DNA from 4 places in the Pseudomonas kielensis genome. Region 4 is predicted to be linked to each of the others. Evidence: riboswitches for the same ligand, from Rfam matches in the RefSeq annotation. Region 4 holds a riboswitch; each other region holds the start of a gene.
The links. Region 4 has a riboswitch for cobalamin ahead of Q1W70_RS23070 (ABC transporter substrate-binding protein). Riboswitches for the same ligand answer to the same signal wherever they lie in the genome.
Positions count from the first base shown of each region.

Region 1: linked by a shared signal. The riboswitch ahead of Q1W70_RS26705 (CbtB domain-containing protein) and the one ahead of Q1W70_RS23070 (ABC transporter substrate-binding protein) in region 4 are both predicted to bind cobalamin.
Region 2: linked by a shared signal. The riboswitch ahead of Q1W70_RS20495 (TonB-dependent receptor plug domain-containing protein) and the one ahead of Q1W70_RS23070 (ABC transporter substrate-binding protein) in region 4 are both predicted to bind cobalamin.
Region 3: linked by a shared signal. The riboswitch ahead of cobO (cob(I)yrinic acid a,c-diamide adenosyltransferase) and the one ahead of Q1W70_RS23070 (ABC transporter substrate-binding protein) in region 4 are both predicted to bind cobalamin.

Region 1 covers NZ_CP130043.1:5,767,896-5,770,088, forward strand. The annotation lists gene cobW (cobalamin biosynthesis protein CobW) at 1-212, opposite strand, end outside; cobalamin riboswitch at 312-522, opposite strand; cobalamin riboswitch at 679-904, shown strand; gene Q1W70_RS26705 (CbtB domain-containing protein) at 1,004-1,192, shown strand; gene Q1W70_RS26710 (CbtA family protein) at 1,204-1,908, shown strand; gene Q1W70_RS26715 (cobalamin biosynthesis protein) at 1,905-2,193, shown strand, end outside.
Region 2 covers NZ_CP130043.1:4,385,440-4,387,632, forward strand. The annotation lists gene Q1W70_RS20495 (TonB-dependent receptor plug domain-containing protein) at 1-856, opposite strand, end outside; cobalamin riboswitch at 1,062-1,267, opposite strand; gene Q1W70_RS20500 (glutathione S-transferase) at 1,461-2,072, opposite strand.
Region 3 covers NZ_CP130043.1:3,696,082-3,698,274, reverse strand. The annotation lists gene Q1W70_RS17310 (cobyrinic acid a,c-diamide synthase CobB) at 1-730, opposite strand, end outside; gene cobO (cob(I)yrinic acid a,c-diamide adenosyltransferase) at 741-1,352, opposite strand; cobalamin riboswitch at 1,435-1,671, opposite strand; gene Q1W70_RS17300 (hypothetical protein) at 1,826-2,193, shown strand, end outside.
Region 4 covers NZ_CP130043.1:4,950,994-4,953,186, forward strand. The annotation lists gene Q1W70_RS23065 (FecCD family ABC transporter permease) at 1-309, opposite strand, end outside; gene Q1W70_RS23070 (ABC transporter substrate-binding protein) at 306-1,319, opposite strand; cobalamin riboswitch at 1,465-1,656, opposite strand; gene Q1W70_RS23075 (LysR family transcriptional regulator) at 1,774-2,193, opposite strand, start outside.

The DNA of each region.
Region 1 (2,193 bases), 820 kb from region 4:
TCATAGACCCGGCCAGTGGCTTCTTCTTCGGTGCAACCGATGGTGCACTGCTTGAGGATGTCGCCGTCGATGCCCAGCTCGCCGAACTCGTTGACGATCACCGCAATGCGACGACCCTGGGCGTTGTCGAGCATGTGCCGCAGCAAGGTGGTTTTGCCCGAGCCGAGGAAGCCGGTAACGATGGTGACAGGGAGTTTGGCCAGTGTTTTCATCGGATGCCCTTTGGCAAGGTGGCGGGCATACGGGACGAGAAGCCGCAACGCGCTGGCGTGCGGAAAGCGTTCGCCACCGGATCACCCCGCCCGGTTGTAGTGAGAATCTGGTACGAGGCAGGTCTCCTGGCTGACGGTGGGCCGGTCTTTCGACTGGCGGCTCCTGCGCCTTCCCGCCGCTTGAGATCAAGCGTGCAGTGGCCTGGCAGAAACAGCACCGTTCACAGTTGCGGGGGCAGCCGCGGCATTGACCGCGTTCCCTTCTTAGCTTCGGCGCACGCGCCAAAGAACCTCGAACGCGCAAGGCTACGCATCGCATCGGGGCGGGTCAATGTCTAGTCGAGCCCATCGCGGGCAAGCCCGCTCCCACAGGAGTACTGGTGGGAGCGGGCTTGCCCGCGATGCAGGCGCATGGGCCCCAATTGAGAACCCATGCCAATTGACGCCCATCCCCCGGCCATGCTCTCCTACACACCTTGTTACGGGTGCCCTTCACAGGGTGAAACGGGAAACCGGTGAATCATGTGCTTTACTGCAAAGCCATGTCAGTCCGGTGCTGCCCCCGCAACGGTAAGCGAGCGAAGAGTCAGATCCACTGTGCCAGCTGTACGGCATGGGAAGGCGATTCTTGCAGGCGTGGCCATAGCCCGCCCCTCGTGAGCCCGGAGACCGGCCCGCAACACATAGCCAACAAACCCGCGGTGGGCGGGCGCTGTTCAAGTTTCTGCGTGCCCGGCTCGCGGAGGTTTGCATGCGCACGACTCACCCCTGACTGACCAGAGGCAAGCGCCATGTCGACCATCACCAGCACCCGCCACGCCACCGCCAGCACCACCACACTGGGCCAACGCCTCGTTGCCGCCATCGGCGCATCGATCCTGGGTGTGTGCCTGGTGTACTTCGCCGGGTTCTCCCATATCGAGGCCGTGCACAACGCCGCCCACGATACCCGCCACAGCGCCGCCTTCCCGTGCCACTGAGACCTGCCCAGATGATCAAGCGTATTGCACAAACCGCAGGTTTCAGTGGGCTGCTTGCCGCCCTGCTGCTGACGCTGCTGCAGAGTTTCTGGGTCTCCCCGTTGATTCTGCAGGCCGAGACTTACGAACAATCCGCACCTGCGGCGGTTGAGGTCCATGAACACGCCGCCGGTACCGCGGCCCACAGCCATGACGGCGAAGCCTGGGAACCGGAAGACGGCTGGCAGCGTGTGCTGTCGACCACGGGCGGCAACCTGGTGGTGGCCGTCGGCTTTGCCCTGATGCTGGCGGGCCTCTACACCCTGCGCGCGCCGACCCGCACGTCCCAGGGCCTGCTCTGGGGCCTGGCCGGTTATGCCACCTTCGTCCTGGCACCGACCCTCGGCCTGCCACCCGAGTTGCCGGGCACCGCCGCGGCCGACCTGGGCCAACGGCAAATGTGGTGGATCGGCACGGCAGCCTCGACCGCCGCCGGGATTGCCCTGATCGCGTTCGGCCGCAACTGGCTGCTCAAGCTGCTGGGCGTTGCCATCCTGGTGGTACCCCATGTGATCGGCGCCCCCCAACCGGCCGTGCATTCGATGCTGGCGCCGCAAGCGCTGGAAACGCAGTTCAAGATCGCGTCGCAACTGACCAACGTGGCTTTCTGGCTGGCCCTGGGCGTGCTCAGCGCCTGGTTGTTCCGCCGTAAAAGCGCGGGCCAGTTCCCGGCATGAGTGACCCCCGCGCAGCGCCGACCCTGGTGGTCGGCCTGGGCTGCCAGCGTGGCTGCCCGGCGAGCACGCTGCGCGCGTTACTCGATCAGGCCCTGCAAGCGCACCAGATCGAGCTGCACTCGATCAAGGCCCTGGCCAGCATCGACCTCAAGCGCGAGGAGCCTGGACTGCTCGAACTGGCCGCCCAACTGGCGCTGCCACTGATGTACTTCAGCAGCGAACAATTGGCCCAGTATCAAGCCCGCCTCAGCCACCAGTCGCAGATCGCCTTCGAACGCACCGGCT
Region 2 (2,193 bases), 570 kb from region 4:
CCCGGGTGTAGCGGGTGTCCCAGTCGTTGACGTGGCCTTTGAGGAAGTAGCTCAGGTCTTGATTGACCTGCTGTTCGAAGGTGGCCGTGGCGATCTGTTGCACCCGGTCGTTGCGGGTGTTGCGGTTGTCCGTGGGGCGGGCGAAGTCCAGATTGGCGTCGCTGTACTGGTAGAACAGTTCCAGGCGCGAATCGTCGCCGAAGGCCTGGGTGGCCTTGGCGCCGAAGGTGCTGACTTCGTAGCCGCGCTTGCGGTCGGTGGCGGTGCTGCGCATGTCACTGCTGCGAAATGGCTGGTAGCCGTCGGAGACGTTGTGGCTGACGTACGCCAGCAAGCCCAGGTCGCCAAAGCCGTTGCTGACAATCTGCTCGGCGCGCGCGTCGCCGCTGCGGCCCATGAAGCTGTCCAGCCCCATGTTGACTTCACCGGAGGTCTCGCGGGTCTGGGCGCTGCGGGTCACGATGTTGATCACCCCGGCCACGGCCTGGGTGCCGAACAGCAGACTTTGCCCGCCCTTGAGCACTTCGATGCGTTCAATGGCATTGGCCGGCAGGGTGTCGAGGTAGAGCCCACCGTACAGGCGATTGTTCAGGCGCACGCCATCGAGCAGGATCAGGGTGTCGTCGTTGCGCCCACCCAGCAGCGAATAGTTGGCGTAGTCGAAGGGGCCGTTTTTCGGCGCGACGTAGAGGCCGGGTACCGACATCTGCAGCACGCGGGTGATGTCGGCATCGGGGCCGGCGCGCTCGATCTGGGCGCGGTCGATGATCTCGACCTTGCTGCCAAAACGCGCCATTTCGGCCACGGTGGTGGATTCCACCGACGGTGCGCTGACGAGTTGCTGGTCGAGGGTCATGGCCGGGGTGTTGGCCAGTGCGGGGGGGCTGATCAGGCAGAGCAGGGCGCCACAGGCATACAGTCGCGCAGGACGCGGGTCCTGGCTGGAAGGAGTTGGAATCTGAGTCATTTTTGGTCTTCTCGAAAAAAATCTTCGCAGAAGCACGCAGGAGAAAGTATCGGACACGCGCCAATACCGGCCCATGCCCGCCCACCGCAGGTTTGCCAAACAGAAATTCCAGGCCGGTCTCCGGGCTTGCGAGGCTCGAAGCGTTCACCTTCCCAGGCCCCGTGGGCCCAGTGGTCTGTCGAACGCTTCACTCGCTTACCGTTGCGGGGGCAGCACCGGACTAACCCTGAAAAGGGCGCACCGGTTTCCCGTTTCACCTCATGCACGGCGGCATGAGGCACCTGAAACTGGGCGGTATCTGAACACTCGGATGACCGTTCGTCAAATAATCAGGTGGGCTTTAGGTACAAGGCTTGCCCGTGATGGCCTCTAAAACCCTGGTCGGCCCACCGAAGCAACGTCGCACCACAGTTGTGTAGATACCTAGGCCGCGATGGCGATATCTGGAAGGCCATCGCGGGCAGGCCTGGAGCGGCAAGCATCAGGCGGGGCCTCAGCTCATCGGCGTCTCGACAAACGCCGGCTGCTGTTCGGCATACGCGGTAAATGCGCTGATCAGTGGAAACTGCGCGACATCGACCTGGTCGGGCACGACCAGCAAGGTGAAGCTCCAGGCCACGGCGAGGGTGATGCCGTCCTGTTGCAAGGTGCCATCCATGGGCAGCGGTTGCCTGGCCAGCTCCTGTTCCAGTGCCGAGTACGCCGCGTGCAACTGCCCGCTGACCCGATCCAGCCAGGGCGCATGTTGCTTCTCGCTGGGGCGCAGGTTGCGTTCGTAGTAGATCTGCACCGACTTCTCGCACGCGGCCAATGCCAGGCCGATCAGCCGCAGGGCGCGCAGGCGCTGGTCCAGGGAGGCCGGCATCAGGCTTTTGCCCGGGCTGCTCAGGGCTTGCAGGTAGTCGATGATCAGGGTCGAATCCATCAGCACTTCGCCGTCGTCCAGCACCAGCGTGGGTGCCTTGACCACCGGGTTGATCGCCTGGAACGCCTCGAAACCGCGGAACACCGAAATCGAGGCGTGCTCGAACGGGATGTCCAGGGTCTTGAGGCTGATGGCGACACGTCTTACATAAGGAGAATCGAGCATTCCGATCAGCTTCATGTACAGCTCCTTGGAGAGAGGCGGGGCAAGGGCCTGAATCTAGCGCTAAACAGCGGGTCTTGAATACTTCTGGCGGTCTGTGTCGCCGTTTGTCTTCTATATACAGCCGCTGGATTGAATT
Region 3 (2,193 bases), 1.3 Mb from region 4:
CTACCGCAATGCTGACTCCCGCAAGCAACGGCTCGACCGGGATCACGTCGGGCGCGGCAAATTCCACGGCTGGCGGCAAGGCCACCTGGCAACTGCTGCCCAGCGCTTGGGCGGCGGCATCGAGGCGCAGGTCCAAGTCGTTCAGCTCACTGGCTTGCACCAGGCCCAGGTGCCGGCTCGGCAATTCAATCCCGGTCTCCCGGGACAGCGCGCCATACCAGCGCAGGCCTTCGGTCAGGCTGCCTTCCAGCAACTGGGCGTGGCGCAGGGTCCCCACCCGGTTGGCGAGCACGCCGGCAAACGGCAGGTCCGGCTGATACCGCGCCAGGCCCAATGCCAGCGCCCCAAAGGTCTGGGCCATGGCGGTGCCGTCGATCACTCCCAGCACCGGCACCCCGAAGTGGCGCGCCAGGTCGGCGCTGGACGGGGTGCCGTCGAACAACCCCATGACCCCTTCGATCAGGATCAGATCAGCCTCAGCGGCGGCTTCCCACAATAGCCGGCGACTTTCCTGCTCGCCGACCATCCACATGTCCAACTGATACACCGGCTGGCCACTGGCGCGCTCGAGAATCATCGGGTCGAGAAAATCCGGGCCGCACTTGAACACCCGGACCTTGCGCCCCTGATTGCGGTGCAAACGGGCCAGGGCGGCGGTGACGGTAGTCTTGCCTTGACCTGAGGCTGGCGCGGCGATCAGTACCGCCGGGCAAAAACGACTGCTGGTCATAAAACGATGCTCACAGCTCGACGCCTTTTTGCGCCTTGATCCCGGCCTGGAACGCATGCTTGATCACGCCCATTTCGGTGACGGTGTCAGCCAGCTCGATCATTTGCTCTTTGGCGCCGCGGCCGGTGACCACCACGTGCTGCATCGGCGGGCGGGCTTGCAGGTCGCTGAGCACCTGATCGAGATCGAGGTAGCCATGCTTGAGGGCGATGTTCAGCTCATCGAGCACCACCAGGCCGATCGCCGGGTCGCGCAGCAGTTCGCGGGACACCTGCCAGGCAGCCTCGGCCGCGGCGATATCGCGCTGGCGATCCTGGGTTTCCCAGGTGAACCCTTCGCCCATCACATGAAACCGCACCTGCTCCGGGAAGCGCCGGAAAAACAGCTCCTCACCCGTGCTGTTGCGGCCCTTGATGAACTGCACCACGCCGCACTGCATGCCATGGCCCATGGCGCGGGCGAGCATGCCGAACGCCGAGCTGCTCTTGCCTTTGCCATTGCCGGTCAGCACCAGCAGCAGACCACATTCGTTGGGCGAGTTGGCAATACGTTCATCGATCACGGCTTTTTTGCGCTGCATGCGCGCCAGGTGGCGTTCGTCACGATCAGGGGAATCAGTCATGGGGGGAGCTCTCCGTTGAGGCTGGATAACGGCGGGCAGGCATAGGAATAGACGGCAAGAAGCCTGGCATCGCCCACCGTGATGCCGCTGGATGGATCAGGCCGGTCTCCGGGCTCATGAGTGGCGCGCTGGCCGGACGACGCGCCTTCCCATATCGGACACCGATACAGTGGCTCAAAGCGTCGTTTTCACTCATTTACCGTTGCGGGGGCAGCGCCGGGATCGTCGCCCGTTCTGTCATAGAACGCGCGCTCACCGGCTTCCCTGTTTCACTCGATCGACCCTGGGGTCACCGAGCACCTGAAACAAGTCGCGAAGGTTAGTGGGTTGGGGGTGGAGCGTCAATTAAAGCCGGGTTTATCGGCACAGAGAAAACCGCCCGGCGCGATAAACCCCTGCCTGTCTTGTGCGAGGTCGAAAGCAGTGATATCAAATAGCCACACACCAATACGACAATAATAAGGGTGAGCAACATGCAAGGCATGATCATCAGTAACCCGAAGCTGGAATTCCTGCGCCCGGTACTGGAACGCTGGTTTACCTGCATCGACCGCTTCAACGCCGTGCGCGGCGACGGTGAAAGCCCCTACTGGTTCGATGAGCGTGCCAACCTGAGCCTGCTCTCGGCAGCCGCCTGGATGGCGGAAATGGTGACCCTGCAACACACCCCAACCCCCAAGCAGGTGGAGGAAGGCGATCGCAGTGGCCGTGCCGACCTATTGCTTGCCAACGCGCAACAGCGCGCCTACCTGCAAGCGAGCCAGCGCTGGCCGCGCCTCAACGCCCTCAACCTCAGTCAGGCGCTGCTCGACATTACGGCGGCAGCCAAAACCATCGCCTA
Region 4 (2,193 bases):
AGCCCCCGCGGAAATCCCCAACAAGTAGGGATCGGCCAATGGGTTGCGCAGCAGCGATTGCAGGATCACCCCGCACGTCGCCAGGCCCGCACCGCACGCCGCGGCCACCAGCGCACGGGTCAGGCGGTAGTTCCAGACGATGCCCTCGTCGATGGGGGCCAGGGCGTAACCGGCGGCCCAGAGTTTGTTGGCCAGGACCTGAAACACCACCGTGGGGTCGATATGGGTTTCGCCGATCGCCACGCCGGCAATCAGTGCGATCAGCAGGGTCACCAGTGCCCCGGAGGTGCGCAGTAGCATCGCCGTCATTGCGCCAGGTCGTAGCTGTTGAGGGCGGTCGCCAGGGTTTCAAGGCCCTCGAACATCCTCACACTGGCCTGCAGGGCCATGGCGTCGAGGACAATGATGCGGTTGTGTTTCACCGCGTCCATGTTGCGGGTCACCGGGTCGCTGCGCAGGAATTTCAGTTTCTTTTGATAGTCGTCGGCCGGAAAACGCCGGCGATCCATGCGCGCGATGACCAGGAAGGTCGGGTTAGCCTTGGCGATGGTTTCCCAGCCGACGCTTGGCCACTCTTCGTCGGACTCCACCACGTTGCGCACGCCCAGGGTATTGAGCATGAAGTCGGGAATGCCCTTGTGACCGGCGACATAGGGATCGATATCCAGGCTGGCACTGGAGAACCAGACCAACGCGCTGGTGTCCTTCAAGTCCTTGTTCTGCACCGTGGCCACGGACTTGGCCAGGCTGGCCTGGAGCTGCGCGTTGAGCTGCTGCGCACGCTCCTGGACATCAAAGATCTGCGCCAGTTGGGTGATGCTCTGATAGATGCTGTCGATCCGGAACGGCGCCAGGCGAGTCCCGTCGGCTCCCACCAGATTGTCCTTGGACTCGCAGTCCGAGGGCATCAGGTAGGTCGCAATCTTCAGCTCATCAAACTGCTCGCGGGTAGCCACCACCCCTTGCGGGCCAACCACCCACTCCAGCTCGACGGCGACCAGCTCCGGGCGCTTGCCAATCACCGACTCGAAACTCGGCTCGTTGTCGGCCAGGCGTTCGATCCCGGCGTTTTGCGCCTGGTACTGGGGCAACACATCGTTGAACCACAGGGAGGTGCCGACCAGTTTGTCGCCCAGCCCCAAGGCAAACAGCATTTCGGTGCCGGCCTGGCCAATCGTCACGGCCCGAGCCGGCGCGTGGGCGAAGGTCTGCGTGCTGCCACAGTTTTGCAGCGTCAGTGGGTACTGAGTCGGCGCAGCCTGGGCCACAGAACAAAGACCCAGACCCGTGGCGAGGGCGACAACGCGGGGCAGCAGCATGATGCAATCTCCATTTGAACCGTACACGGAGCGAGGGTGTCGGGCCTGGAAACACATCAACGAGCGCTGCCGAGAAACCGGGCAGGGGTCGATCACCAAAGTGACGCACGCGCAAGGATGCCCCTCCCGGACACCCCGCCGGTTAGTGATTGTTGCGTTGCCGGCAGGTCTCCTGACTGGTGCGTCATGGCGTGCTCCAGCCTTCCCGGGTCATCCCAGTGGCAGTTCAGGAGCAGGCTCGGCACCTACAGTTGCGGGGGCAGTTCCGTTTGATGCGGAGCGCGCATCACGGATTCCCTATTATTCCCATGTGGAAACCGGCGGCGGCATGGTAGTCGATTGTGGGGTTGGAGGCGAACCTATCTAAAGGATTGCGCCCGGCCGGCCACTCGAGGACTGCATGTTTGACCTGGCTAAACGCGGGTGTGGCTCAAATTCACGGGCTGACCAAGGATTAGCTGCATGCAGGTTTTCCTGCATTTTTAATCCAGGTATCAAGCTCCCTCACCATTTTGTTGACCTCACTGTCCTCTCGTTCCGAGGGGCGGACTATGGCGTTCCAGGCGATGTCGAGGCCGTCATTCAGGGCGGCCCACGCCAGCTCCCCACGCTCAAGGCTGGGGCTCACCAGATCCCGTTGCAATATGCTGATTCCGTATCCTGAGCGAACCAGTTCGACGATGGCTTCGATCAATTCCACCGTGATCATGCGGCGCGGCAGGATGCTGGCGGGAGCGAAAAACCGGTCATATTCCCAGCCACTGGCGCGATCGGTTGAGTACGTCACCAGGTTGTACGTCTTGAAGTCCTGCGCGTAGATGTTTTTCCGGCCGGCAAGAGGATGATCGGTCGCCATGATCGCAATCAGGTCGTC